Regions from separate parts of the Streptomyces sp. NPDC050806 genome, predicted to be linked through region 2. Evidence: riboswitches for the same ligand, from Rfam matches in the RefSeq annotation. Region 2 holds a riboswitch; each other region holds the start of a gene.
The links. Region 2 has a riboswitch for cyclic di-AMP ahead of ACZ6WH_RS27010 (transglycosylase family protein). Riboswitches for the same ligand answer to the same signal wherever they lie in the genome.
Positions count from the first base shown of each region.

Region 1: linked by a shared signal. The riboswitch ahead of ACZ6WH_RS35965 (M23 family metallopeptidase) and the one ahead of ACZ6WH_RS27010 (transglycosylase family protein) in region 2 are both predicted to bind cyclic di-AMP.
Region 3: linked by a shared signal. The riboswitch ahead of ACZ6WH_RS37380 (M23 family metallopeptidase) and the one ahead of ACZ6WH_RS27010 (transglycosylase family protein) in region 2 are both predicted to bind cyclic di-AMP.
Region 4: linked by a shared signal. The riboswitch ahead of ACZ6WH_RS23225 (C40 family peptidase) and the one ahead of ACZ6WH_RS27010 (transglycosylase family protein) in region 2 are both predicted to bind cyclic di-AMP.

Region 1 is NZ_JBVJIF010000014.1:146,936-154,101, reverse strand. It holds gene ACZ6WH_RS35980 (bifunctional acetate--CoA ligase family protein/GNAT family N-acetyltransferase) at 1-2,454, opposite strand, end outside; gene ACZ6WH_RS35975 (HPr family phosphocarrier protein) at 2,703-2,984, shown strand; gene ACZ6WH_RS35970 (GntR family transcriptional regulator) at 3,394-4,092, opposite strand; gene ACZ6WH_RS35965 (M23 family metallopeptidase) at 4,328-5,161, opposite strand; cyclic di-AMP (ydaO/yuaA leader) riboswitch at 5,175-5,332, opposite strand; gene ACZ6WH_RS35960 (M16 family metallopeptidase) at 5,675-7,042, opposite strand; gene ACZ6WH_RS35955 (M16 family metallopeptidase) at 7,063-7,166, opposite strand, start outside.
Region 2 is NZ_JBVJIF010000008.1:492,711-499,876, forward strand. It holds gene ACZ6WH_RS27000 (cytochrome P450 family protein) at 1-1,058, shown strand, start outside; gene ACZ6WH_RS27005 (transglycosylase family protein) at 1,173-2,228, shown strand; cyclic di-AMP (ydaO/yuaA leader) riboswitch at 2,506-2,675, shown strand; gene ACZ6WH_RS27010 (transglycosylase family protein) at 2,680-3,357, shown strand; gene eno (phosphopyruvate hydratase) at 3,722-5,002, shown strand; gene ACZ6WH_RS27020 (FtsB family cell division protein) at 5,179-5,649, shown strand; gene ACZ6WH_RS27025 (DUF501 domain-containing protein) at 5,693-6,244, shown strand; gene ACZ6WH_RS27030 (Ppx/GppA phosphatase family protein) at 6,241-7,166, shown strand, end outside.
Region 3 is NZ_JBVJIF010000017.1:22,526-29,691, reverse strand. It holds gene ACZ6WH_RS37395 (caspase, EACC1-associated type) at 1-755, shown strand, start outside; gene ACZ6WH_RS37390 (PP2C family protein-serine/threonine phosphatase) at 939-2,054, shown strand; gene ACZ6WH_RS37385 (DUF2332 family protein) at 2,133-3,338, opposite strand; cyclic di-AMP (ydaO/yuaA leader) riboswitch at 3,613-3,754, shown strand; gene ACZ6WH_RS37380 (M23 family metallopeptidase) at 4,033-5,121, shown strand; gene ACZ6WH_RS37375 (VOC family protein) at 5,760-6,191, shown strand; gene ACZ6WH_RS37370 (aldo/keto reductase) at 6,357-7,166, shown strand, end outside.
Region 4 is NZ_JBVJIF010000007.1:244,904-252,069, forward strand. It holds gene ACZ6WH_RS23220 (hypothetical protein) at 315-668, shown strand; gene ACZ6WH_RS23225 (C40 family peptidase) at 740-1,903, opposite strand; cyclic di-AMP (ydaO/yuaA leader) riboswitch at 1,912-2,098, opposite strand; gene pcrA (DNA helicase PcrA) at 2,542-5,013, shown strand; gene ACZ6WH_RS23235 (M23 family metallopeptidase) at 5,120-6,934, opposite strand.

The DNA.
Region 1 (7,166 bases), on a different contig from region 2:
GTAGCCCAGGGACTCGGCGGCGCGTACGGCGGCGTCCGCGTCGGGTGCGGGGAGCGCGGCGCGGACGCGGATGCCGTAGCGGCCCAGGAGGGCGGCGGCCTCGTCGGCGGGCAGCGCCACGGAGCGGTGCGGTTCGGCGTCGGTGGTGAGCTCGTCGAGCAGCCGCTCGATGTCGGCGCCGGCCGCGGCTTCCTGGATGTCGTCGTACTCGGGGACTCTGCCGGGTGCCGAGGACTCGCGGCGCCAGGCCGCGTACCGGACGGCCTCGGCGAGGGCGCGTACGGCGCGTTCGGCGGCGGGGTAGGCGGGGATGCGGGGCAGGCCGCCGGACGGGCCACCGGGGCGCTCCCGGGGCGCCTCGGGGACGTTCCCGGCGGCGCCCGGCGCGGCGGCCCGCCCGTCCGGTTCCGGGGCTTCGGGCGCGGCGGCCCGCCGGTCGGGGTCCCGGACCTCCGGCGCGGCGGCCCATCGGTCCGGCTCCGGGGCTTCCGGCCCGGCGGCCCGCCGATCCGATTCCCGTGCGGCGGTGTCGGGGGCGGCTTCCGGTCCGTCCGGGGCTCCCGGTTCGTCGGCCGTGCACGAGAGGGCGCCGGCGAGCTCCTCCATGGCGAGGTGGACGACGGTGACGGGCTTGGCGGGCCCTTCGGCCGCGGCCTCGCGCAGGGCGGTGGCGAGGGCCGCGATCTCCTCGGGGTCCGCGCTGCTGCCCTCGGCGACCCACGGGATCGCGGTGATCAGGACGGCGTCGATGCGGTCACCGGCGAGGGCGTCGGCCAGCGCGGCGCGGAACTGGGCGGTCGTGGCGGCGAAGGGCAGCACATGGGGGTGCTGCGGGCGCAGGCCCTCGGTGAGGCAGGCGTCGTACGCGAGGAGGGCGAGCGCTTCGGAGTTGCCGAGGATCGCGACACGGGGGCCGGCGGGCAGCGGCTGGGAGGCGAGCAGCAGGCCCGCGTCGATGAGTTCGGTGACGGTGCCGACGCGGATGACGCCTGCCTGGCGCATCAGGGCGGAGACGGTGGAGTCGGGGACGCGGGTGGCGGGGACGGTGTGGCCGAGGGGAACGGTGCCGCTGTGCCGGGCGCCCTTGACGACCACGACGGGCTTGGCGGCGGCGGTGCGGCGGGCGAGCCGGGTGAACTTGCGGGGGTTGCCGATCGACTCCAGGTAGAGCAGCGCGACGTCGGTGGCGGGATCCTCGTACCAGTACTGGAGGAGGTCGTTGCCGGAGACGTCGGCGCGGTTGCCGGCCGACACGAAGGTGGAGACCCCGGCGATGGCGCCGTCCCCGGAGCCGCGCTCCTGGAGGGCGCTGAGCAGTCCGATGCCGATCGCGCCGGACTGGGTGAAGAGGCCGACGCGGCCGGCGCCGGGCAGCCGGGGAGAGAGGGAGGCGTTGAGGCGGACGCCGGCCGCGGTGTTGATCAGGCCGAAGGCGTTCGGGCCGACCAGCCGCATCCCGTAGGAGCGGGCCTGGCGCAGCAGTGCGCGCTGCTTCTCGCGCCCTTCGGGGCCGGCCTCGGCGTATCCGGAGGTGAGGATGACGAGCCCCTGTACGCCGTGTTCGCCGCAGTCCTGTACGACGTCGGGGACGTGTGCGGCGGGTACGGCCACGACGGCGAGGTCGACGGGGCCGGGGATGTCGCGGAGCGAGCGGTAGGCCGGTACGCCCTCCGGGTCCAGCGTGCTGCCGCCTTCGGGGAAGGCGTGGTTGACGGCGTACGTGTGGCCGGTGAAGCCGGAGTCGAGGATGTTCCGGAGGGCGGAGCGGCCGACGCCTCCGGGGGCGCGGCCGGTGCCGATGACGGCGACGGATCCGGGGGCGAGCAGCCGCTGTACGGAGCGGGCCTCGGCGCGGTGCTCGCGGCCGCGCATGACGGCCACGGACTGCTCGGTGGGTTCGAGGTCGAATTCGAGGCGGACGACGCCGTCTTCGAAGGTGCGCTTCTGGGTGTACCCGGCGTCCGTGAACACCTTGATCATCTTGGTGTTGGCGGGCAGCACCTCGGCGGCGAAGCGCCGGATGCCGCGTTCGCGGGCGACCGCGGCGATGTGCTCCATGAGCGCGGAGGCCACGCCGCGGCCTTGGTGGGCGTCCTGGACTAGGAAGGCGACCTCGGCCTGGTCGGCGTCGGGGCCGGTGGCGGGGCGGCCGTCGGCGTTGATGCGGTCGTACCGGACCGTGGCGATCATTTCGCCGCCCACGAAGGCGGCGAGCCCGACCCGGTCCACGTAGTCGTGGTGGGTGAAGCGGTGCACGTCGCGGTCGGAGAGCCGGGGGTAGGGCGCGAAGAAGCGGTAGTACTTCGACTCGTCGGAGACCTGCTCGTAGAAGGAGGTCAGGTGTTCCGCGTCGTCCGGGGTGATGGGGCGGATCCGGGCGGTGCCGCCGTCACGCAGCACCACGTCGGCTTCCCAGTGGGCGGGGTAGGCGGCGGCATCCGACGGCGTCTCCATGCGGACAGCGTACGACCGGCTGCGTATCGGGGGCCGGTCGAAGTGCCCCGAAGGCCGCACGGACACGACCGTACGTGCCCGGTGGCGGGACGGTGCGTACGACCGGGTCTCAGCATGCGTACAGCCGGGGCGTGACGCAGGCTTGGACTTCTAGGATCCGAGCGCTCGCCCGGGCTGGGCACACCGGACCACCGGTGCCCGCGTGAGACACTGGTCTAGACAACTTCTCCGACCCGAAGGGCAACACAATGGCTGAGCGCCGCGTCAATGTCGGATGGGCCGAGGGTCTGCACGCCCGCCCCGCCTCGATCTTCGTCCGTGCGGCCACCGCTTCCGGCGTGCCGGTCACGATCGCCAAGGGTGACGGCAACCCCGTCAACGCCGCTTCCATGCTCGCGGTCCTGGGCCTGGGCGCCCAGGGCGGCGAGGAGATCGTGCTGGCTTCGGACGCCGACGGCGCCGACGCGGCGCTGGACCGCCTGGCGAAGCTCGTCTCCGAGGGCCTGGAGGAGCTCCCGGAGACGGTCTGACCCTTCGGGGAGACCCGGCGGGCCCCACGCCGCCGGAACGGCCTCTCACGGCCCCGCCACGGTGACCCGCCACGGGTCACGGGCGGGGCCGTTCTGCGTCCGGCGGGAGGCCGTTCCACGTCCGGCGGGAGGCCGTTCCACGTCCGGCGGGGGCCGTTCCGCGTCCGGCAGGCCGGAGCCCCCTTGCCGGCCTGCCGGCCTGTACGGAATTTCCGCGCGCCCTGCAAGCACAACCGCGTCGAAGACCTCCAGCGGGAAACGCCCCCACCGCAAGCAGAATGCGACGGCATCCACGCAATGCCGCACACGGAATTACCTCGCCGTGCGCGTACTCTCGAAATTCAGGCACGCCGATTGCAGCCGACCACAGGGGACGGAATTCCCCCATGAGTTGTATACGGCAGCGGTGTTAATCCTGAACGCGCGCCATGTTTACGGACCGTTTCGCTTCCCTCACCGCGGGTGCGGGACGGCGCAGCCGGTGGGCGGGCATCGTGCGCTCCACGTGGGCGGCGGTCAGCGCGCGGGCGCGTTCGGCGTCGCCGCGCGCCACCGCGTCCACGATCGCGCCGAGCTCCTGCCAGTAGCGGTCCACGTCCCCCGGCGAGACCCGGCCCAGGTCGACCGCGTACACCCAGTCGATCTTGCGGCGCACCTGAATGAGCAGCGCCGTCATACTGGCGCTGCCGCTCGCCTGTGCGAGCGTCCCGTAGAACCAGCCGTCCAGTTGCCGCAGGTCGTCGGGGTTGCCGTGGCGGGCTCTCGCGCGCCCGAGCCGGACCAGACCGCGCAGCACCTTCAGGTGCGCGGCGGAGCGACGGGCCGCTGCACGGGCGGCACCCAGGGGCTCCAGGAGGAGGCGGATGTCCAGGAGGTCGGCGGCCTCCTGCTCGGTCGGCTCGGCGACGCACGCGCCCGCGTGCCGGCGAGTGGTGACGAACCCCTCGGACTCCAGGGTGCGCAGCGCTTCACGTACGGGGACGCGGGAGACGCCGTACCGGGAGGCGAGCAGTTCCTCGATCAGCCGGGAACCGGGCGGGAACGCGCCCGAGACGATGTCGTCGCGAATCGCCGTGCAGACCGCATGCGCCGAAATATTTCCTCGCATCGTCCGTGCCTCCGCCGCAATCCTCCGGAAACGCCGCCGGGCGGCGCCTTTTCCGTGACTCTATGACACCGGGCCGCCATTTCCGATGGCCGTGACGAATTCCTGGATATTTTTTGGCCGAGGAAAGGGGTACGCGGGAGCGCGGGGGCGGAAGCGTGTCCGGGGACGCCGAAGCCCCGGCCGTCGGGCCGGGGCTTCGGGTGGTACGCGGAGCGCGCCGTAGGGTGCGCGGTCGTCAGACGTTGACGCCGTGCGAGCGCAGGTACGCGATCGGGTCGATGTCCGAGCCGTACTCCGGGCCGGTGCGCGCCTCGAAGTGCAGGTGCGGGCCGGTGGTGTTGCCGGTGTTGCCGGACAGCGCGATCTGCTGGTTCGCGGAGACCTTCTGGCCGACCGAGACGCCGATGGACGACAGGTGGCCGTACTGGGTGTACGTGCCGTCGTCCATCTTCAGGACGACGTTGTTGCCGTACGCGCCGCCCCAGCCGGCCTCGACGACGGTGCCGGCGCCGACGGCGTGGACGGCGGTGCCGGAGGCGGCGTGGAAGTCGATGCCGGTGTGGCTGCCGGAGGACCACAGGCCACTGGAGGCCTTGTACGGCGTGGAGACGTAGCTGCCGGAGATCGGCGCGACGAAGCCCGAGGCGCTGAGGGTGGTACGGGCCTCCGAGCGCGAGGCGCGTGCCTCGGTGGCCTTCTTCTTCTCGGCCTTCTCCTTGGCGGCCTCGGCGGCCTTGCGGCGCTCGTCCTGGGCCTTCTTCTTGGCGTCCTCGGCGCTCTTCACGGCCGCGTCCTCGACCTTGGCGCGGGCGGCGGCGACCTCGGCGGCCTCCTCCTGCGCGTCGGCCTGGGCAACGATGTTGTCGGCGACCCGGTCGCCGGTGTCGGCGATGGCGCGGGTGAGGCCGGTGTCGGCGGTGGTGGCGGCCGGGTCCTCGTTCGCGGCCAGCGCCGGGGAGGCGATGGAAACGGCGACGCCGGTCGCCGCGGCTATGCCGGCGATGTTGCGGGTGGTCCGGGCAGCACGGCCGGGGCGGCGGTGCTTGCCGGTGGCACGGGTGAACGCCATGACCGGCGCACTCCTTTCCTTCCTTCTCGCCTACCGGGTTAGCTGACGGGTTCGGAGCAGGAAGGTCTCCTACGAGCGGCTCCGGGGGGAGTCGCCCGATTCACCCCAAGGGACATGTGGGTCCCCGGCTCCCCTGGCTCGCGCCGTACGGGGACTCGGCGATGACTGCCCGGCGGCCGCGGGTGCGGCGCACTTCTGTCGAACAGCCGGACCGACGCTAAACGGGACATCTCGCGATCAGCAAACAGAAACAGGAGTTTGTGCCGGACGCCACACGGCACGCGAGCAACCACCTACTGCATTCCGGACAAAAGTAGAGATCCCGGGCCGCATTGGCGACCCGGGATCCACTATGTCCTGATATGTGAGCGGCGTTGACGACTTTCACGCCACCCCGTGACGACACCGGTACGAGCCGTTCCGGCCCGCCCTCCCGCCGTACGGCGCGAGCGAATTCACAGCCGTTATCGCGAGGCCCGGCGACGGTCCTCTCCGCCGCCGGCCCGCTCCGCATCAGCCCTTGACGACCGACACCTCGCCGATGCCCAGCTTCCGCACCGGCTCCGCGATCTCCGCGGCGTCGCCCACCAGAACCGTCACCAGCCGGTCCACCGGGAAGGCACTGACCGCGGCGGCGGTCGCCTCGACCGTGCCCGTCTCGGTCATCCGCTGGTACAGCTGCGCCTGGAAGTCGTCGGGAAGCTCCTGCTCGACCTGGTCGGCGAGCGTCCCCGCGACGGCCGCCGCCGTCTCGTACTTCAGCGGCGCCACCCCGACCAGGTTCTGCACCGCCACGTCCCGCTCGGCGTCGGTCAGCCCCTCGGCGGCCAGCGTCCGCAGCACCTTCCAGAGGTCCTCCAGCGCGGGCCCCGTGGAGGCGGTGTCCACCGAGCCACTGATGGCCAGCATCGCGGCACCCGTACCGTCGGCGGAGGACCGCAGCACCTGGCCGAACGACCGCACGCCGTACGTGTAGCCCTTCTCCTCGCGCAGCACACGGTCCAGCCGGGAGGTCAGCGTGCCGCCCAGGCAGTACGTGCCGAGCACCTGCGCCGGCCACACCCGGTCGTGCCGGTCGGCGCCGATCCGGCCGATCAGCAGCTGGGTCTGCACCGCACCGGGCCGGTCCACGATCACGACGCGGCCGGTGTCGTCGGCCACGATGGGCGAGGCCGCCACCGGCTCCGCGGTCGAGCCCGCCCACGCCCCGAGGGTCTCCTCCAGCGCAGCGTCCAGGTCCACCCCGGCGAAGTCACCGACGACCACGGCGGTGGCCGTCCCCGGACGCACGTGCGCCTCGTAGAAGGCACGCACCGCGGTGGCGTCGATACGCGCCACCGTCTCCTCCGTGCCCTGCCGCGGCCGGGACATCCGGGCCGTGGCCGGGAACAGCTGCTTGGACAGCGCCATCGCCGCCCTGCGCCCCGGATTCGCCAGCTCGTGCGGGATCTCGTCCAGACGGTTGCGCACCAGGCGCTCGATCTCGCCGTCGGGGAAGGCCGGGGCACGCAGCGCGTCGGCCAGCAGGCCCAGTGCCTTCGTGAGGCGCGAGGCCGGCACTTCGAGGGAGACCCGGACACCGGGGTGGTCGGCGTGCGCGTCCAGCGTGGCGCCGCAGCGCTCCAGCTCGGCCGCGAACTCCTCGGCGTCGTGCTTGTCGGTGCCCTCGGAGAGCGCGCGCGCCATGATGGTGGCGACACCGTCCAAGCCGGCGGGCTCGGCCTCCAGCGGCGCCACGAGGTTGATCTCGACCGCGACGACCTGCTGGCCCGGCCGGTCGGCACGCAGCACCGTCAGGCCGTTGCCGAGCCGGCCGCGCACCGGCGCCGGGAACGCCCACGGCCTCGGCTGCCCGGCCTGCGGCTGCGGGTGGAACGTCATGGTGGGGGTCACGGCTTCGGTCACTGCGCCGCCTCCTCGGTCTCGGTGTCGTGCTGGGCGGCGGTCGCGTCGGCCTCGGTGGCCTCCACCGCGGCGGCCTCGGCGGGCCCGGTCGGCTCGTAGA
Region 2 (7,166 bases):
TCGACCCGCCGGACCACACCCGGCTGCGCCGCCTCGTCGCCAAGGCGTTCACCCCGCGTACGGTGGCCCGGTTCGCGCCCCGCGTGCAGGAGCTCACCGACCAGCTGATCGACGGCTTCGCGGCGCGCGGCGAGGCCGACCTCATCCATGAGTTCGCCTTCCCGCTCCCCATCTACGCGATCTGCGACCTGCTGGGCGTGCCGCGCGAGGACCAGGACGACTTCCGGGACTGGGCCGGGATGATGATCCGGCACGGCGGGGGACCGCGCGGCGGAGTCGCCCGGTCCGTGAAGAAGATGCGTGCGTATCTGGCCGACTTGATCCACCGCAAGCGGGAGTCGCTGGCGGCGCAGGAGACCGGGGACGAGGATCTGATCTCGGCCCTCATCCGCGCCTCCGACCATGGCGAGCACCTCACCGAGAACGAGGCGGCGGCGATGGCGTTCATCCTGCTCTTCGCCGGGTTCGAGACGACGGTCAACCTGATCGGGAACGGTACTTACGCCCTGCTGCGCAACCCCGGACAGCGGGCGCGGCTGCAGGCCGCGCTGGCCGCGGGCGACGAGGAACTGCTCGCCACCGGGGTCGAGGAACTGCTGCGCTACGACGGGCCGGTGGAGCTGGCGACCTGGCGGTTCGCGACGCAGGAGCTGACCATCGGCGGGCAGACGGTCGCCGCGGGCGACCCTGTGCTGGTCGTACTGGCGGCCGCGGACCGGGACCCGGCGCGCTTCGAGGAGCCGGACGCGCTGGACCTCGGGCGCCGCGACAACCAGCACCTCGGGTACGGGCACGGCATCCACTACTGCCTGGGCGCGCCGCTGGCCCGCCTCGAAGGCCGTACGGCGCTGGCGACCCTCCTGACCCGGCTGCCCGATCTGGAGCCGGCTGCGGATCCGGACGATTTGCGGTGGCGCGGCGGCCTGATCATGCGCGGGCTCCGGGCCCTGCCGGTGCGGTTCACGCCCGAGCAGCCGGGCGCTTCGGACGGGGTGTCAGAAAGGGCATTCCCGCAGGTACCGGAACGAGACAAGGGTGCGGAACAGGGCCTGAACTGACGTGGCGTCAGCGGCGTGATCCACGCGTGATCTCCGCTACACCGGCTTGAGACCGGACCGGGCCCCCGCTACCTTGCGTGCGACAACTCAAGCCGCCGCTCGAAAGGCATTCGCATGCGCTCCGGCAACGGTAGACACCGCCGCCCCCGCCAGGCCCCCGCCCTCCTGGTGGCGGCCTCCGTCACGGGTGCGGGCCTGGCCCTGCCGCTGCTGACGGCGGGCGGCGCGCAGGCCGCCGACACCGCCACCTGGGACCGCGTCGCCATGTGCGAGAGCGGCGGCATGTGGAGCGCCAACGCCGGCAACGGCTTCTACGGCGGGCTCCAGCTGACCCTCCAGATGTGGCGGGACTACGGCGGCGAGTCCTACGCCGAGCGCCCGGACCTCGCCAGCCGCTCCCAGCAGATCGCGGTCGCCGAGTCGATCCTGAACGACCGTGGCCCGGACGCCTGGCCCAGCTGCGCCGTCAACGCCCGCCTGGACGTGGACGGCCTGATACCCGACGTGGACCCGGGCGGGTCGGAGGCGCCCGCCCCGCAGCCCTCGGAGTCCGGCGACGACGCCTCCGGCGGCCCGTCCGCCGGTACGGGCGAGGAGGGCGGCGGCGACTCGGCGCAGCCGTCCGACGGTGCCTCCTCCGAGCCGTCCGGCGACGCCACGACCGACCCCTCCGATGAGGCCACGACCCCGCCGGCGGACGAGCCCGACGCCGAGCCGTCCGGCGACGCCACCGCCAAGCCGTCCGACGGCGCCACGGACGCCGACAAGGGTTCCGGCGCGGACTCCGGTGAGGACTCCGCGGGGCGGGATGCGGGCGGCTCCGCCGACCGGCCGTCCGGCGACGCGTCCGCTCCTTCCGGCGACCCCTCGGCCCCCGGTACCGGCCGCCACCGCGGCTCGGCGGGCGACGGTGCGGGCGAGAGGGCGGACGGCAAGGGGAAGGACGGCCGTTCCACGGGGCGGCACGCCTCGCGCGGCGGGGACGCGCACCGCGGTACCTCGGGTGGCGACGACACGTACACGGTGCGGCCCGGCGACAGCCTGTCCGCGATCGTCGAGGAGCGCGGGCTGACCGGGGGCTGGACCGGCCTGTACGCCGCCAACGAGGGCGTCATCGGGACCGATCCGGACCTTATCCACCCTGGTCAGCGGCTCGATCTGGGGCAGTGACGCAGGGGGCGGGCGGCATAAGTGCGGCCGGGTTGTACCCAATTGGGGAAAGTGAGACATGGGTCTCGTCCCGGAGCGTTTCCGCCCGCCGTATCCGTTGTTTCCATACCGTGTTCGACCTGCGCAAACGGATGGTTTCGATGATCGAAAACGGTCAACTGTCCTACGAAAGGGTGGTTTGAACCGCCGAGGGGTGTGTGTTTACGTTCTTCACCGCTCGCACCAAGCGGGCCCGCCGATCATTCGCCGAATCCTGCCGGTGATCGGTCGGACAACCGTCGCGCAAGCGCCGTAGGCAGGAGCGGGGGACCCAAGGTAAGTGCCGTCACCGCAGTGGAAACGCAGCGGGCGGCTTGGGGTGAAGCCGGGTGTGCGGAAGCGCGTCCGGCCGGGCCACTCACAGCCCGAACCCGACAGCTCACCTCGCAGGCGTCGGTGAGGAAGAACAACCATGCTCAAGGGCAAGCACCGCCGCCCCTCGAAGGCCGTCCGCGTCGTCACGCTCGCCGGTGTCGCCGGCGCCGCCGTGGCCGTTCCGCTGATGACCGCCGGTTCCGCCAACGCCGCCTCGGTCGCCACCTGGGACAAGGTCGCCCAGTGCGAGTCCGGCGGCAACTGGTCGATCAACACCGGTAACGGCTACTACGGTGGCCTGCAGTTCAACAACCAGTCCTGGGCCGCCGCCGGCGGTACCAAGTACGCGCCGCGTGCCGACCTGGCCACCAAGGACCAGCAGATCGCCACCGCCGAGAAGCTGCTCGCCATGCAGGGCCCGGGTGCCTGGGGCTGCGCCGGTGCCGGCGGCCTGACCGCCGGTGGCCCGGCCGCGCAGGTGGACACCGGCTCCGGCCAGGCCCAGCAGCAGGCCCCGAAGCAGGAGGCGCCGAAGCAGCAGGCCGCCCCCAAGCAGGAGGCGCCGAAGCAGCAGGCCGCCCCGAAGCCGCAGTCGGTGCAGCCCAAGGCCGCCCCGAAGCAGGGCCACGGCAACTACACCGTGAAGTCCGGCGACACCCTGGGCAAGATCGCCAAGGCGCACGGCGAGAACTGGAAGACGGTCTACGAGAACAACAAGTCGACCGTGGGCGACAACGCCGACCTGATCTTCCCGGGCCAGAAGCTCGAGGTCTGATCCGCCTCACTGACGGGTCCTGACAGCCCCCCCGGCCGGGGCCGCCGTCCGATCGGTGCACGATCGGCGTGCGGCCCGGCCCGTGTGACCGCCCCGCCGCGACGCGAAGCCCCCGAGCGCGTCACGGCGGGGCTTCACGTTTGCGGGGCGGCTTTGGCGCGCAGGCATCCGGGCGGGCCGCCGCTCAGATGCGTAGTGCCCGTTATGGCAGATATGTCCGCCATGAAAACCGGTTCTTACCTCCCGTATTGAGGGCCTTTGGGTCCTTTTTCGTCTCACGGAAGGGGCTAGGGGCAGGCGGACGGTCCCCGGGCCGTTAGGCTCGTGTTGCAGAACTCCAGATGACACCCATGAAGGAGACAACGTGCCGTCGATCGACGTCGTCGTAGCTCGCGAGATCCTCGACTCGCGAGGCAACCCCACGGTCGAGGTCGAGGTCGGCCTCGACGATGGCAGCACCGGCCGCGCTGCCGTGCCGTCCGGCGCCTCCACCGGCGCCTTCGAGGCCATCGAGCTGCGTGACGGCGACCCGAACCGTTACCTCGGCAAGGGCGTCGAGAAGGCTGTCCTCGCCGTGATCGAGCAGATCGGCCCCGAGCTGGTCGGCTACGACGCCACCGAGCAGCGCCTCATCGACCAGGCGATGTTCGACCTGGACGCCACCGACAACAAGGGCTCCCTGGGCGCCAACGCGATCCTGGGCGTCTCCCTGGCCGTCGCGCACGCCGCGTCCGAGGCCAGCGACCTGCCGCTGTTCCGCTACCTCGGCGGCCCGAACGCGCACGTGCTGCCCGTTCCGATGATGAACATCCTCAACGGCGGGTCGCACGCCGACTCCAACGTGGACATCCAGGAGTTCATGATCGCCCCGATCGGCGCGGAGTCCTTCTCCGAGGCGCTGCGCTGGGGTGCCGAGGTCTACCACACCCTCAAGAAGGTCCTGAAGGCCAAGGGCCTGGCCACCGGCCTGGGCGACGAGGGCGGCTTCGCCCCGAACCTGGGCTCCAACCGTGAGGCCCTCGACCTCATCCTGGAGGCCATCAAGGAGGCCGGCTACGCCCCCGGCCAGGACATCGCGCTCGCGCTGGACGTCGCCGCCTCCGAGTTCTACAAGGACGGCAAGTACCAGTTCGAGGGCAAGGAGCGCTCGGCCGCCGAGATGACCGAGTACTACGAGGAGCTCGTCGCCTCGTACCCGCTCGTGTCCATCGAGGACCCGCTGTTCGAGGACGACTGGGCCGGCTGGAACGTCATCACCGAGAAGCTCGGCAGCAAGGTGCAGCTCGTGGGCGACGACCTGTTCGTCACCAACCCCGAGCGCCTGGCCCGCGGCATCGAGGAGAACTCCGCCAACGCCCTCCTGGTCAAGGTCAACCAGATCGGTTCGCTGACCGAGACCCTGGACGCCGTCGAGCTGGCCCAGCGCAACGGCTTCAAGTGCATGATGTCGCACCGCTCCGGTGAGACCGAGGACGTCACCATCGCCGACCTGGCCGTCGCCACCAACTGCGGCCAGATCAAGACCGGCGCCCCGGCCCGCTCCGAGCGCGTCGCCAAGTACAACCAGCTGCTGCGCATCGAGGAGATCCTCGACGACGCCGCGGTGTACGCGGGCCGCAGCGCGTTCCCGCGCTTCAAGGGCTGAGTCGGCCCTGCGGCTCAAGGGCTGACGCCCGCGCCTCAAAGGCTGACACCCCGCGCCTCAAAGGCTGAGTGCTGACGGCCCCGCGGCCGGAAAGCCCCGGCTTCCGTACGTCCCCGGCAGCGGTCCCGTACCGTTGCCGGGGACGTATGTACGAGGCGAGGCAGGGGAGGCGGCAGGTGTCCGCGGAACGCTTCTCGACCGCGACCCGGCTCAAGGCGCTCGGCGAGCAGGCCGCGGCCCGGGTCTACCGCGCGCGCTCCCCGCGCCGCAGCCGGCTCACCGGCCGCGCCGCGCTGCTCGCGCTCGTCCTGTGCTCGCTGGTCGTGGCCCTGGCGTACCCGATAAGGGCCTACGTCTCCCAGCGCTCGGACATCGACGACCAGCGCCGCCAGGCCGAGACCACGCAGGACGCCGTACAGCGGCTGCGCCAGGAGAAGGCCCGCTGGCAGGACCCCGCGTACGTGCGCCAGCAGGCCCGCCGCCACCTGCACTACGTACTGCCCGGCGAGACGGGCTACACCGTCGTGGACGGCACCGGCGCGAGCCGGCCGCGCGCCGGACAGGGCGCCGTGCAGCGCCCGTGGTACGAACCGATCTGGTCCGGCCTGGACTCCGCCGACGCGCGAGGGCGCGCCGCCGGGGGATGATGGGGCGGCCGACCGTACAACCCTGACGACAAGAGAAGCCTGCATGGACACGCCGCCTCCCCAGACCGAGCCCACCGAGCCCACCGACGCGGACGTCGCGGCGTTCCGGGAGCAGCTGGGCCGCCCGCCCCGCGGCCTGCGCGCCATCGCGCACCGCTGCCCCTGCGGCAACCCGGACGTCGTCGAGACGGCCCCGCGCCTGGAGGACGGCACGCCCTTCCCCACGCTGTACTACCTCACCTGCCCGCGCGCGGCCTCCGCGATCGGCACGCTGGAGGCGAACGGCGTGATGAAGGAGATGACCGACCGGCTGGCCACCGACCCGGAGCTGGCCGACGCCTACCGCGCGGCCCACGACGACTACATCCGGCGCCGCGACGCCATCGAGGAGCTGAAGGGCTTCCCGAGCGCGGGCGGCATGCCGGACCGGGTGAAGTGCCTGCACGTCCTGGTCGGCCACTCGCTGGCGGCGGGGCCCGGCGTGAACCCGCTGGGCGACGAGGCCATCGCCATGTTGCCGGAGTGGTGGCGGAAGGGCCCCTGCGTGGGCCCGTGCGGGAACGAGGGAAACCAGGAAGAGGGAGCCTCCGAGTGAAGCGCGTCGCCGCCATCGACTGCGGTACCAACTCCATCCGTCTGCTCGTCGCGGACCTGGACCCGGAGACCGGCGAGCTGAAGGACCTGGACCGCCGGATGAAGATCGTCCGGCTCGGCCAGGGCGTGGACCGTACGGGCCGGCTGGCGCCGGAGGCGCTGGAGCGGACCTTCGCGGCCTGCCGGGAGTACGCCGCCGTGATCGAGGAGCTGGGCGCGGAGCGGCTGCGCTTCGTGGCGACCTCGGCCTCGCGCGACGCGGAGAACCGGGACGACTTCGTGCGCGGCGTGGTGGACATCCTGGGCGTCGAGCCCGAGGTCATCACCGGCGACCAGGAGGCGGAGTTCTCCTTCACGGGCGCGACGAAGGAGCTGACGGGCCGCGCCGACATGGAGGAGCCCTACCTGGTCGTGGACATCGGCGGCGGGTCGACGGAGTTCGTGCTCGGTGCCGGCTCCGTGCAGGCCGCCCGCTCCGTGGACGTCGGCTGTGTCCGGATGACCGAGCGGCACCTCGTCCGGGACGGCGAGGTCATCGACCCGCCGGGGGCCGAGCAGATCGCCGCGATGACGGCGGACATCGCGGCGGCGCTGGACAAGGCCGCGGAGACCGTGCCGCTGGACGGGGCGCACACCCTGGTGGGGCTCGCGGGCTCGGTGACGACGCTCGCGGGCATCGCCCTGCGGCTGCCGGAGTACGACTCGGCCGCCATCCACCACGCGCGGATCCCGCTGACGGAGGTCCGGGAGATCACCGAGCGGCTGCTGCGCTCCACGCACGACGAGCGCGCGGCGATCCCGGTGATGCACGCGGGCCGGGTCGACGTGATCGCTGCGGGTGCCCTCGTACTGCTTTCGATCATGGAGCGTACGGGCGCTCAGGAGGTCGTCGTCTCCGAGCACGACATCCTGGACGGCATCGC
Region 3 (7,166 bases), on a different contig from region 2:
CGGAGTTCGACGGCGAGGGGCTGGTGGTCGAGAAGGGTGGCGGGACGGTACTTGCCAGCTCCGAGCTGGGCCCCGCGATCCGCCGTTTCAGCCTCGCCGACGGCAAGCAGAAGGGCCCGGACCTCCCGGTGCCCGATGCCTTCAAGCCCCCGCCGAAGGGCGCCGCCGACAACACCCGCAGCCTGGAGTCGCTCGCGGTCACCCCGGACGGCAAGCACCTCTTCGCGGGCATGGAGGGCCCGCTGCTGGGCGACGACGACGTGCACGGCCGCCACCAGATCCGCATCGAGCGCTACAAGGGCGCCGCGGGCAAGGCGTACACCCCCGAGAGCCAGTACGCGTACCAGACCGAGGAGGGGCTCTTCCTGTCCGAGCTGGTCGCCGTGGACGAGACGCATCTGCTCGCCCTGGAGCGCGGCTACATCAGCGGCCTCGGCAACGGCATACGCGTCTACGAGGTCGACCTCACCACGGCCGACGACGTCACCGGCCACACCTCCGTCACCAAGCACGACAACGACCTCATCGCGCCCAAGCAACTGCTCTTCGACCTCTCCCGCTGCCCGTGGGGCGGCATCAGCACCGAGGAGCCGCAGCCCAACCCGGTCCTGCAGAACGTCGAGGGAATGGCGCTGGGCCCCGCGCTGTCCGGGCGTTACGCGGGCCACCGGGTGCTGTACATGGTCGCGGACGACAACGCCCGCACCGCCCAGGCGACCCGGCTGTACTCCGTCGCGGTACGGCTCAGAAGCTGACGGGCCGTACTGGCCGGCGGCGCCCCGGCCGACTCCGAGGGGTCGCCCGTCCGGCCCCCGCCGGGTCGCCGTACCGTTCCAGGGCGGTCACCCTGGGACGGCGGTGGTGACGGGAGCGCGAAGAGGCACACGGGAAGCGGCGCGGGAAAGAGGCCGGTGCGGATGGGGCAAGGCGGAACGGGCATGCCGGGAGAGCGGGAGCGGCAGGCCCGTCGGGACGGGCTGCCGAGGTTCGGCCGCCGGCTGGTGTGCTGGCTGCCCGCCATCTTCCTGATCGGCGGCCTGGCCTTCGACCTGCTGACGCCGACCCGGTACACCGCCGCGCCCTTCTTCTCGGCGGCTCCCCTGGTGGCGGCGCCGCTGTACTCCCTGCGGCACACCGCGCTCACCGCCGCGCTCGCCGTCCTGGCGGAGATCGGCGTGGTCGCCTTCCACGGCCGGATGGGTGGCTACGAGTCGTACACCGAGGCGGTGACCGTCCTGGTCGTGGCCGTCCTCGCGCTCGGCATCAACCGCGTCGTACGGATCAGCGACGCCCGGCTGGCCTCCGTGCGGGACGTGGCGGAGGCGGCCCAGCGCGCCGTGCTGCCGCTGCCGCCGGACCGCATCAGCGGGCTCGACGTGGCGGCGCGCTACGAAGCGGCGCAGGCGGATGCCCGCATCGGAGGCGACCTGTACGCCGTGCAGGACACCCCGCACGGCGTACGGCTGATCGTCGGCGACGTACGGGGCAAGGGGCTGGAGGCCGTGGAGGCCGCCGTGATCGTCATCGGGGCCTTCCGGGAGGCCGCGGAGCAGGAGGCCACGCTGGAGGCGGTGGCCGGGCGGCTGGAGCGGGCGCTGCAGCGCGAGGGCAGCAGGCGTGAGGGGCTGGACCAGTTCGAGGGGTTCACCACGGCCGTCCTCGCCGAGGTCCCGTCCGAGGAGCGCGGGGTGCTGCGGGTGCTGAACCGCGGCCACCCGGCGCCCCTGCTGCTGTGCGCGGACGGCACGCTGAGCGAGCTGGCGCCGCGGACCGCGGCGCTGCCCCTCGGGCTGAGCGAGGTGGCGGGCTGGCCGGACCGCGCGGACGAGTCCCGGTTCCCGCCCGGCGCGATGTTCCTGCTGTTCACCGACGGGGTGACCGAGGCGCGGGACTCCAGGGGCGTGTTCTACGAACCGGCCGTCCGGCTCTCCGGCCGGGTGTTCCCCGGCCCCGACGCGCTGCTGGACGCCCTCGTGGACGACGTGGCACGGCACACGGGGGGCGAGACCGAGGACGACATGGCCCTGCTGGCGCTCCGTCGACCGGAGGGGTGAGTCTCGGAGTCTCCGTGGGCCGGGGGGAGCCCTCGGAGCTTCCGCAGACCGGCGGGGGGAGTCTTGGCCGTGGGCCGGCTACATCGGCTCCGGCTCCGGCTCCGCGAGCCACTGCACGCTCCGCCCGTGCTGCTCCGTGAGCGCGACGGGCCGGCCGTCGACGGCGAGCGTGAGGAGGCGCGCGTCGGCGGGGCGCGGGCCGGGCAGCCACGGCAGCACGCTGTGGCGCTCCTGGGAGACCCAGTGGCCCGGCCGGTCCACGAGCAGCGACCGTACGACCCGGACGAACTCCTCGCGGCGCTCCAGGGGCAGGTGGGTCAGTGCCGCCGTGTGGAAGACGACCAGCGTCGCCTCGGGCGGCGCCTGCGCGGCCAGCGCGGGCAGCTCGTGCAGGAGGTCGCCGCGTACGAGGGGCACCGGCGGCGCGTTCCGTACCGCCTCGACGGCGGCGAGCTGCCGGCCGGCCCGGTCCGCGACGGACACACCACCGTTCCCCGTACGACGACCGTTGCCCGTACGACCACCGTTCCCCGTACCGCCGCCGTACCCCGTATCACCGCTGTTCCCTGTGCCGCCGCCGTTCCCAGTACCACCGGGCCGGGCGCCCCCCGTGCCCGTACCGGCACTCGTTCCGAGGGCCGTGTCGTCCCGCGGGCCCGGCCAGGCCAGGGCACGGAGCCAGCGGATGTCGTCCGGGTCGGACAGGTCGAGCGGGTCGAGGCCGAGGCCGGCCCGCCAGACGACCCGCGGCGGCGCGGCCGGTACCGGCGTGCCCGGGGACGTGCGGCAGGGAAGGACCACCGGGCTGCCCGGGTCCCCGAACTCCGGCCCGCCGTCGTACCGGTAGCGGTACCGGTCCGGATGCAGGCACAGCCCGGCCGCCGCGCCGACCTCCAGGAGCGCGAGCGGCTGGGGGAGACGGGCGAGGACGGGCAGCAGCGTGGCGCAGCGCGCGGGCTCGTCGGTCCGGGCGAGCCGCTGCCTCATGACGTCGCGTACGTCGTCCCAGTGCCGGATCGTCCACTCGCGCCAGCTCCGGTACGCGAAGACGCCGCGCGGGCCCTGCTCGGCGTGCGGGCCGTCGAGGTAACGGACGGCGGCGAGCAGGAGGTTGGGCTGCTGCTGGTTGCCGTGCGGCAGCGAGACGGCCAGGAAGTCGCAGAAGTCCGGGTCCTGGCTGATGCGGGCGGTCAACTCCTCGTGGGCGTCGGACTCGCCCCGCGCCTGCTGCCACGCGAAGTCCGCGTACCGATCAGCCACTGCCTGCGCGCTGTTGACGACCATGATCAGACGCTACTGCTCTCACTTTCCGTAGCCGAGGCGCACCCCTCCGCATAACAAGTGACAAACGATCAGTCCGGTTGGGGTTTCCGATCCACGGCCAACTCGCCCCAATTTAGCCGTGGCTGCGTGTATAAGTCCTGGTCAGCGGTCGTACGGATTCCGGGGAACGCTTGGAATCCAGCCGTCGCGTCCATTACTGTCCGATAACGGAGCGCGGTCGTTACAGCCGTCGCAAGAGACGGCAACGCGCGCCGACGCCGAATCCCAACAGCGCACTTCATTACCGCACCACCCGCCAAGGGAACCGGGGAACCACCACCTTGGGGTGAATCGGGCGACTCCCCCGGAGCCGCCCGTAGGAGACCTTCCTGCTCCGAACCCGTCAGCTAACCCGGTAGGCGAGAAGGAAGGAAAGGAGTGCGCCCCCGTGGCGTCCAACAAGCCTGCCCCCGAACCGTCCCGCCGGACCGCGTACGAGCCGTTCGCGACGCACGAGGGCGCGGTGCACGACCCGCACGCGTACCAGGATTCTTCGTCTCCGCACCCGTACTCGCACCCGTATCCGGGTGGCCACGAGGCCCCCGGGGCCCACACGGAACCGGCGTTCGCCGACACCGCGGCCTTCCCCGCGGTCTCCGACACGGCCACCTTCCCCGCTGTGACCGCTACCGGTCCTGTGACCGCTACAGGCCCGATGGCCGGTACGGGCCCGATGACCGGTACGGGTGCCGTGGCCTTCGGCGGTGCCGTGGCCTTCGGCGCGCGCGGCGGCGCCCACGATGGCGTGCCGTACGGCGCAGGCGCAGGTGACGGCGTGCACGACGGCGCGTGGGAGGAATGGAACCCCACGGAGGAGTCCGTACGCCCCGTACGCGGCCGGCACCGTGTGGCCAAGCAGCGCGGCGGCGGCCTCGCCCGCAGCAGCACGGTACTGGGCGTCGGCGTCATGGCGGCGGTCGGCGCGGGCGGCATCGCCACCGCGCAGGGCAAGCCGCAGGTCTCCATATCCATGCCCGACCTGGGCGGCATGGCCGAGCGCGTGTCCGAGAAGCTGGGCTCGCACGACTCCGCCGACACGGCGAACGCACAGGGCGGCCCGTTCACGCAGGCGGCCGGCGCCGCCGGGGGCGAGCACTCCCAGGGCGGCGACGCCCTCCGCGCCCGCATCATGGAACAGGCCGAGCAGGCACAGAACTCCGCCGACCAGGAGGCCCGCGAGGCCGCCGAGAAGGCCGCCGTCGAGCAGGCCGAGGCGGAGGCCGCCGAGCGCCGGCAGCAGGCCGAGGCCGCGAAGAAGAAGGCCGAAGCGGCAGCCAAGGCCAAGGCCGAGGAGGCGGAGCGCAAGAAGGCCGAAGCGGCCCGCGCCGCCAAGCTCGCCGAGCTGGCGAAGAGCTACACCCTCCCGGTCTCCTCGTTCACCATCACCGCCACCTTCGGGCAGGGCGGCGACCGCTGGGCCGCCGACCACACCGGCCTCGACTTCGCCGCGCCGACCGGCACCCCGGCCAAGGCGGTGCACGGCGGCACGATCACGCAGGCCGGCTGGGCGGGTTCGTACGGCTACCGCATCGTCGTCACGCTCGACGACGGCACCGAGCTCTGGTACTGCCACCTCTCCTCGATGGTGAAGACCTCCGGCAAGGTGAACTCCGGCGACGTCATCGGCCGGGTCGGCGCCACGGGCAACGTCACGGGCCCGCACCTCCACCTGGAGGTCCGGCCGGGTGCCGACTCCCCGATCGACCCGCTGCCGTGGCTCCGCGACCACGGCCTGAAGCTCTGACCCGGTCCGACCCGGCCTGACCTGGTCTGATCCGACAGTCGACGGCCGACGGCCGACGGCCGACGGCCGACGGCTAACGGTCGACGGTCAACGGTCGACGGCCCCGAAAACGGCCCATTCTTCGCCCGGCGGGCTTCCGTTCGCCCGTTCCGGGCACTTGTCCGCCGTCGCCGCCGCCTCGTGCGCCCCGCCCCGCAGGGCGCACACAGCAGGAGGGGAGAGGCGGTGGCCGACGGCCGGGTCTCCGCGTGCCCACGGACCGTCCCGGCCCTCCGTACGCGGACCCGCACTCTCCGGCGGCCCCGATGCCCCACACACCGGGGCCGCCGGCTTCCGTACGCCCGTAGGCCCGTGCGTCCGTACGCCCATGGGCCGATACGCCCGTGGGCCGGTACCCCCATAGGGCCGCCGTGCGTCCGTACGGTCAGGCGCCTGGTCCTGGGCCGCGCGAGGTCGCACAGGTACGCGGTCGTACAGGTACGTGGTCGTACAGGTACGTGTACGTGGCACAGGCGCGCGTTTGAGGAGCGGAAGCCACGCCACCCGCGCAGAATGGGAGGACCCGCCGCAGGGCCCCCGCAAGGGACCCCATCTCGCGCCGGTCACGCCGACGGCGCGCCGACCGAAGGACGGACACCGTGGAGTGGACCCTCGAAGTCATCACCGTCCCCGTCACCGACCTGGACCGGGCGAAGGAGTTCTACGCGGACCGGTGCGGCTTCAAAGTCGACACCGACGCGCAGATCGCCGAGGGCGTACGGATCATCCAGCTCACCCCGCCCGGCTCCCGCTGCTCGATCGCCCTCATCCAGGGCATGCCCCCGGCCCCCGGCCAGACCGATATGGCGCCGGGCTCGCTCCAGGGCCTCCAACTGTGCGTGGTGGACATCGAGGCGGCCCGTGCCGAACTGATCCAGCGGGGTGTCGACGTCGGTCCCGTCCAGCACCTCGGTGCCGACGGCTGGACCGCGGGCCGCGGCGAGACCTGGAACGCCTTCATGCTCTTCAAGGACCCCGACGGCAACGGCTGGATCGTCCAGGAGGCCCCGTCCCCCTTGAGCGAGCGTTAGCCCGCTGCCCGTGAGCGACCGACCGTCAGCCCGCCCGAGTGACCGACCGTCAGCCTGCCCGGGCGGCTGACCGGAATGCCGACCGGTCGACGGAATACCGACCAGCCGAGGGAATACCGACCGGTCGACGGAATAACCCTCACACTCGCCCCGCTGAACGGAAACATGGCCACTTCCACTCCTGCTTCCGTTCCCGGCCCGGTGCCCTCCTCCAAGCCGCTCGGCTCGCTCTCCGTCTCGCCGCTGTCCCTCGGTGGCAACGTCTTCGGCTGGACCGCCGACGAGGCGACGTCCTTCGAGGTGCTGGACGCGTTCACCGCGGCCGGCGGCAACTTCATCGACACGGCCGACGCGTACTCCTTCTTCGTGCCCGGCAACAAGGGCGGCGAGTCCGAGAAGATCATCGGCGACTGGCACACCGCCCGCGGCAACCGTTCCGACCTCGTCATCGCGACCAAGGTCGGCGCACTCCCCGAGCGCAAGGGCCTGTCCGCCGCCAACATCAAGGCGGCCGTCGACGACTCCCTGGCCCGTCTCCGCACCGACTACATCGACCTCTACTACACCCACTACGACGACGAGTCGGTCGAGGTCTCCGAGATCATCTCCGCCCTGGACGAGCTGGTGAAGGCCGGCAAGATCCGCGAGATCGGCGCCTCCAACATCTCCCCGGAGCGCCTGCAGGAGTCCCTCGACTTCTCCACCCGCGAAGGTCTGACCAAGTACGTCGCCCTCCAGCCGCACTACAACCTCGTCTCCCGCGACACGTACGAGGGCCCGCTGCGCGATGTCGCCGCCCGTTACGGCCTGGGTGCCATGCCGTACTACGGCCTCGCCTCCGGCTTCCTGACCGGCAAGTACCGCCCGGGCACGAACGTGGACAGCGCCCGCTCCGGCAAGGCCGCCGAGCACCTGGCCACCGAGCGCGGCCGCCGCGTCCTGGCCGCCCTCGACAAGGTCGCCGAGCGCCACGAG
Region 4 (7,166 bases), on a different contig from region 2:
GGCGGTGGCCCGGGTCAAGGGGGAGCGGGCCCCCGCCGTACCTTCGGCGGGGGCGGCCGGCGGCCGTCGGGGCGGAACCGACGGCGGTGGGGAGCCGGCCGCCTGAACGAGGACGCTAAACCTCCCGGCGCCCGGCAAGCGGGCCATTGCCGGGCATTGCCCGCTCCCTTACCGGTCCGTGCCCGCTTCTGGCCGCCGGGTGAATGACGTCGACCGGTGACGTACGAGAGCGCGAACCAGGGGCGCGCGGCAGTTCGAGCCGACGGTGGACCTGCCCGCCGGGCCGCATGGAGCCGGAGCTACGATCGACCACTATGGACGTAGTGATCAATGTGTTCGTCGCGCTGCACATCATCGGCATCGCCTCGCTGCTCGGCGGCTTCCTCACGCAGATGAAGGCGATGAGCGCGGGCACCGCCCGCTTCGTGCCCGCGATGCTGCACGGCGCGATCACGATGCTGGTGACCGGCGTCATCCTGGTCGGCCTGAACCAGATGCAGGACTACGCGGTCGACAACATCAAGATCGGCGTCAAGCTCGCCGTCCTGATCGTCATCCTGGGTCTGGTCTACGTGAAGCGCGACGAGGAGAAGGTGGAGAAGCCGCTCTTCGGACTCGTCGGCCTGCTCACGGTCGTCAACATCTTCATCGCGCTCCTCTGGACCTGACGCCCGACGCACACAGTATGGGCGGGGCGGCCCTGAGGGCGGCCGCGCACTTCGTCTTTTCCGGAACCGGTTCAGGCCGGTCGTACGTTCCCGTAGATCGGCATGTAGTAGATCGACTCCACGCGTACGTTCGCGCCCGGCTTCGGGGCGTGGATCATCTTGCCGTCGCCGATGTACATCCCGACGTGGCTGATGTCGTCGTAGAAGAACACCAGGTCACCCGGTTGCAGATCCTCCGTTGCGACCCGCGTGCCGGTCTTCACCTGGTCCCAGGTCGTCCGCGGCAGCGAGACGCCGGCCGTCTTCCACGCCGCCTGGGTCAGCCCCGAGCAGTCGTACGACGTGGGCCCGGTGGCGCCCCAGACGTACGGCTTCCCGATCTGCGCGCGGGCGAAAGCGATCGCCTTCTCCGCCTTGGTCGCGTACGAACCGTCGGGCACCCCGGAGCCGGTTCCGGAACCGCTGCCCGTCCCGGAGCCGGACCCGCCGTCCGTACCGCCCGAACCGCCGTCCTGCTCCCGCTCGCGCTCGGCCTGCTCCCGCGCCAGCTCCTCGGCCTTGCGCTTCGCCTCGGCCTTCTTCTTGCGCTCCAGCTCCGCCAGCCGCGCCTTCTCCTGCGCGGTCAGCCGGGACAGCAGCTGCCGGGCCTCGGTCAGCTTGCCCTGGACCTCCTGCTTGGACGTCTTCAGCGACTCCTGGGACTTCTGCAGCTCCTCCAGGCCCTTCGTCGCCTGCGCACGCTTGCGCGCGGCCTGCGCCTGCTGGTCCTGGTAGTCGGCGACCGCCTCCTGCTGGCGGCCGGTGAGCCGCTTCATCAGGTGGTTGCGGTCCACGAACTGCTGCGGATCCTGCGCCAGCATCAGCTGCGCGGTCGGGCTCAGCCCGCCGGACCGGTACTGGGCGGAGGCGAAGGTGCCCAGCTCCCGCCGGGCGTCGTTCATCTTCTGGGTCCGCTCGGCCGCGGCGTCCCGCAGCTCGTCCACCTTGGCGCGCTGCGTCGCGGAGCGCTCCTTGGCTGCGTTGTACTTCTGGGTGGCGACCTCGGCCTGCCGGTACAGGCCGTCGACCTTCTTCTTGACCTCCTCCATGGAGGGCGCGGGCTTCCTGGGGGACGCATCCGCGGTCTGGGTGAGCAGCGTGACCGAGGCCAGCGCCGCGGTGGTGAGCCCGGCCGCCGTACGGCGGTGTGCGGGCACGGTGAGCATGCGGGTGCGCGGCTTGCGATGAGACGCCAAGGCCGGCGACTCCTTCCGTGGACCGCCTACCGGGTTAGCTGTCGGGTTCGGGCGCGTGAGCGCGCGCGTGGGGCCGCGCGCCCACTGGTGCTACGGAAGGTGCCCTACGGCCGTGCGGATCGCTCCGCGGGGGCCGATTCACCCCGGTCGTGCGTGTGGGTCCCCGGCTCCGGCTGGCCGTGGTGACGAGCAGTTGCCATGCGTATGGCAAGGGCCGTGCGTACGAACAGACCGGACTCGGCGGGGCGGCCCGTGCCGGTGCTGTCACCGGCGGTGGGGCGGGCTGCCCGGTCGGCACGGTAGCCAACTCGTGTGACTTCTGTGAAGGCTGATGTTCGATTTGCCCGCAATCTTTTCGTGACCTGATCGTGTCCGTGCCGATGTGAGGGCTGTCGCGACCACGGAATGTCCGGTGTCGTTGTCCGTCCGTGACGGGCGGCGGGGTGCCGTACCCTCCGCGCGCCCTCGGCGCCGCCCGGCGCCCGCCTCCCGGCCGCCGGGAAGCGTGCGCCTCGTGCCCCCGGCCGCCTCCACACCGCGTCCCCGCCCTCTCCGCACCGCCTCCCGCACTTCTCCCCGCACCCGAATTTCACGGCCGGGGCCGGGCTGTCGGTGGGGCGGCCTAGACTCGGTGGGCGATGAGCAGCCTCTTTGACGACAGCTTCCTGGCGGACCTCGACCCCAAGGACGAGGAGCCGCCGCCTCCCGAGGACGAGGACCGTCCGGCAGCGGAGGAGGTGCCGCACGACCTCTTCGGTGGCCGCTACGACGCGCCCGTGCAGCGGGACGCGTACTACCGCGACGGCGCGGCCCGCCCCGCCGTCGACCCGGCCGCGCTGCTGGAGGGGCTGAACGACCAGCAGAAGGCCGCCGTCGTGCACACGGGCTCGCCGCTGCTCATCGTCGCCGGCGCAGGCTCCGGCAAGACCCGCGTCCTCACGCACCGCATCGCGCACCTCCTGGGCACGCGCCACGTCCACCCCGGCCAGATCCTCGCGATCACCTTCACGAACAAGGCCGCGGGCGAGATGAAGGAGCGCGTGGAGGAGCTGGTCGGCCCGCGCGCCAACGCCATGTGGGTCTCCACCTTCCACAGCGCGTGTGTGCGCATCCTGCGCCGCGAGTCCAAGAAGCTGGGCTTCACCTCATCGTTCTCGATCTACGACGCCGCCGACTCCAAGCGCCTGATGGCCCTGGTCTGCCGCGATCTGGACCTGGACCCGAAGCGCTTCCCGCCCAAGTCCTTCAGCGCCAAGGTCTCCAACCTCAAGAACGAGCTCATCGACCACGAGGACTTCGCCGGGACGGCGGCCGACGGTTTCGAGAAGACGCTGGCCGAGGCGTACGCGATGTACCAGGCACGGCTGCGCGAGGCCAACGCCCTGGACTTCGACGACATCATCATGACGACGGTGAACCTGCTCCAGGCGTTCCCGGACGTCGCGGACCACTACCGCCGCCGCTTCCGGCACGTCCTCGTCGACGAGTACCAGGACACCAACCACGCCCAGTACACCCTCGTACGCGAGCTGGTCGGCCCGGGGACCCCTGAGGTGCCCGCCGCCGAGTTGTGCGTCGTGGGCGACGCCGACCAGTCGATCTACGCCTTCCGCGGCGCCACGATCCGGAACATCCTCCAGTTCGAGGAGGACTACCCGAACGCCACGACGATCCTGCTGGAGCAGAACTACCGCTCCTCGCAGACGATCCTCTCGGCCGCCAACGCCGTCATCGAGCGCAACGAGAACCGCCGCCCGAAGAACCTCTGGACGGACGCCGGCACCGGCCCGAAGATCACCGGCTATGTCGCCGACACCGAGCACGACGAGGCGCAGTTCGTCGCCGACGAGATCGACCGGCTCACGGACGCGGGTGAGACCAGGGCCGGCGACGTGGCGATCTTCTATCGTACGAACGCCCAGTCCCGTGTCTTCGAAGAAGTCTTCATCCGGGTCGGGCTGCCCTACAAGGTCGTCGGCGGCGTGCGCTTCTACGAGCGCAAGGAGGTCCGGGACGTCCTCGCGTACCTGCGCGTGCTCTCCAACCCCGAGGACACCGTCCCGCTCCGCCGCATCCTGAACGTCCCGAAGCGCGGCATCGGCGACCGCGCCGAGGCGATGATCGACGCCCTCTCGGCCCGCGAGAAGATCACCTTCCCGCAGGCGCTGCGCCGCGTGGACGAGGCGTACGGCATGGCCGCGCGCTCCGCGAACGCCGTCAAGCGCTTCAACACGCTCATGGAAGAGCTGCGGACCGTCGTCGAGTCCGGTGCCGGGCCCGCGACCGTCCTGGAAGCGGTCCTGGAGCGTACGGGCTATCTGGCCGAGCTCCAGTCGTCCACGGACCCGCAGGACGAGACCCGTATCGAGAACCTCCAGGAACTCGCCGCGGTCGCCCTTGAGTTCGAGCAGGACCGCGACGAAGACAATCCGGGCACCCTGTCCGACTTCCTGGAGCAGGTCGCCCTGGTCGCCGACTCCGACCAGATCCCCGACGAGGACGACGAGGGCACGGGCGTCATCACGCTGATGACCCTGCACACCGCGAAGGGCCTGGAGTTCCCGACCGTCTTCCTGACGGGCATGGAGGACGGCGTCTTCCCGCACATGCGTGCGCTCGGCCAGACCAAGGAGCTGGAGGAGGAGCGGCGGCTGGCGTACGTCGGCATCACGCGCGCCCGGGAGCGGCTCTACCTCACGCGCTCCACGATGCGCAGCGCGTGGGGCCAGCCCCAGTACAACCCGCAGTCCCGCTTCCTGGAAGAGATCCCGGACGAATACGTCGAGTGGAAGCGGACCGGCCCGGCGACGCCGTCCGCGTCCATGGGCGGGCTCTCCTCCGGCCTGTCCTCCGGCTTCTCCGGCGGCGGCTTCGGCTCCTCGTCCGCCTCGCGGAGCAAGGCCGGGCCGAGCGGCTTCGCGACCCGCCGGGCCAAGGACCGGCAGGTGGTCGCGCTGGCCATCGGTGACCGCGTCACGCACGACAGCTTCGGACTCGGCACGGTCGTCGGGGTCAAGGGCAGCGGCGACAACGCCGAGGCGACGATCGACTTCGGCGGCGAGAAGCCGAAGCGCCTGCTGCTGCGGTACGCGCCGGTGCAGAAGCTGTAGGCGGTACGGAAGCTGTAGGCGGTACGGAAGCGGTAGTCATACGCATGGCCCGGAGCCCCCGAGGGCTCCGGGCCATGCGTACTCGCGTGCGTAACCGCGGCTCGGCTCAGTTGGGGTCGATGCCCTTGGAGCGCAGCCAGGGCAGCGGGTCTATCGCGTCGCCACCGCCCGGGTGCACCTCGAAGTGCAGGTGGGGGCCGGTGGAGTTGCCGGAGTTGCCCGAGTACGCGATCACGTCGCCGGCCTTCACCGTGCCCGAACGGATCTTGGCGCTGCTGAGATGGCAGTACCAGGTCTCCGTGCCGTCCGGCGCGGTGATCTCCACCATGTTGCCGTAGGCGGGGTTCCACTTGGTGACGACGGTGCCGTCGGTCGCGGCCATCACGGGCGTGCCGTAGCTGACCGGGAAGTCGATCCCGGAGTGCAGCGACATCCAGTTGACGCCGGCCTGCCCGTAGAGGGCGCTGAGACCGTGCTGTTTGACCGGGAGCGCGAACTTGGGGCGCAGCGCCTCCTTGCGCGCCGCCTCCTCGGCCTTGCGCTTCTTCTCGGCGGCCGCTCTAGCCTGCAGGTCGAGACGTTCCTGCGTACGACTGGCACGGTCGGCGAAGTCGTTCGCGTCGGCGCTGAGGTTCGACAGCTGGGAGTCCAGCTTGTTGTTCGCGGCCGACGGCTTCACGGCCGAGGCGTCCGACGCGGCCTGTACGGCGGTGTCGTCGTCCTTGTCGGTCGCGCCGGACACGGAGGCCGCGGCCACGGCGCACACGCCCATGGCGGCCACGGACGGCACCGCGACGGTCAGCAGCGCGGACTTCTTCGGCGTACGCCGCCGGCCCCGGCCGCCGCTGCTCCCGTGCGCCTCGCGCCGGGCGGCCCGGCGGCCGCCGGGAGCAGCCCCGGAGGGGCCGTCGAGCCCGCTCTCGGGGGAGACGGCGGGGGTGGGGATGATCGCGGTGACGGCGGAGTGAAGGTCGCCGTCCTCGTCGGCGCCGGCCCCGGCGTCGGCCGCGGCCAGGTCCTCGGGCATGAAGGCGGCGGTGGACTCGGCAGCACCCTCGGGTGCCGCGCCCTGGACGTGCTCGACGGCGTCGAACTGCGCGGTCTCGAACTGGGACGGGTCGAGGTGCGACGGGTCGAGCTGCCCGGCGTCGAACTGTCCGGTGTCGAACTGTCCGGTGTCGAACTGGGAAGGGTCGAGCTGGGACGGATCGAGCTGCCCGGTATCGAATTGCCCGGTGTCGAACTGTCCGGAGTCGTAGGGGCCCGTACCGAACTGCGTCGCCTCGAACTGGTTCGTCTCGAACTGCGCGCCCTGATAGGCCGCCTCGTACCCCTCGGCGCCGGCCCAGGCCTCGCCGTCCCACTGCCCGGTGTCGGTGCCGGCCCCGGCGTCCTGCTGCCCGTACCCGGCGTACGCACCCGTGGCGTCGTAGGCACCGGCGGCATCGTAGGCACCGGTGGTGTCGTACGAGCCGGTGTCGTACGTGGCGTTCGGGTCGTACGCCCCGGTGTCGTACGTACCGGTGCTGTCGTACGCGCCGTACGCATACGAGTCGTAGCTGCCGGTTCCGTACCCCGTGGCGTACGTGCCGGTGTCGTACGTCCCGTTCGGGTCGTACGCACCGCTCACGTCGTAGCTGCCGGTCTCGTACGCTCCGCCGTCGTGCGTCGTCCCGCCGTCGTAGGACACCGTGCCGTAGGCGCCGGTGTCGTAGGCGGCCGCTTCGTACATGGTCGGGTCGTACGCCCCGGGGGCATACGCGCCCGCGTCGTACGTTCCGGTGGTGTACCCGTCGTACGCGGCGTAACCGAGCTGGGGGTCCTGCTGCCCGTGCGGCTCGTATCCGGGATGGGACCCGTACGAGGCGTCAGCAGCAGAGCCGGTCGGGTCTGGGTTCCCCGACGGGTGACGGTCGTTCACCACCAACTTCTCTTTCGCCTCGGCAGCAGGAGAATTAGCGGCGACTGTACCCGGCGGTATGCGACGGCGACAATCTTCCGTAGGTTTCGGGCCCTTCCAGACCGGGCATTTGGCCGTCTTTCGGAGGACGCCACACATGTTCTTGGCGCCACGTTCGAAGAATGTTCGAGATCGATTGGCGTAGCCGTCGGCTCCGGCGTGCGCTTCGGCCACCTGCGCCGACGCCCGGAAC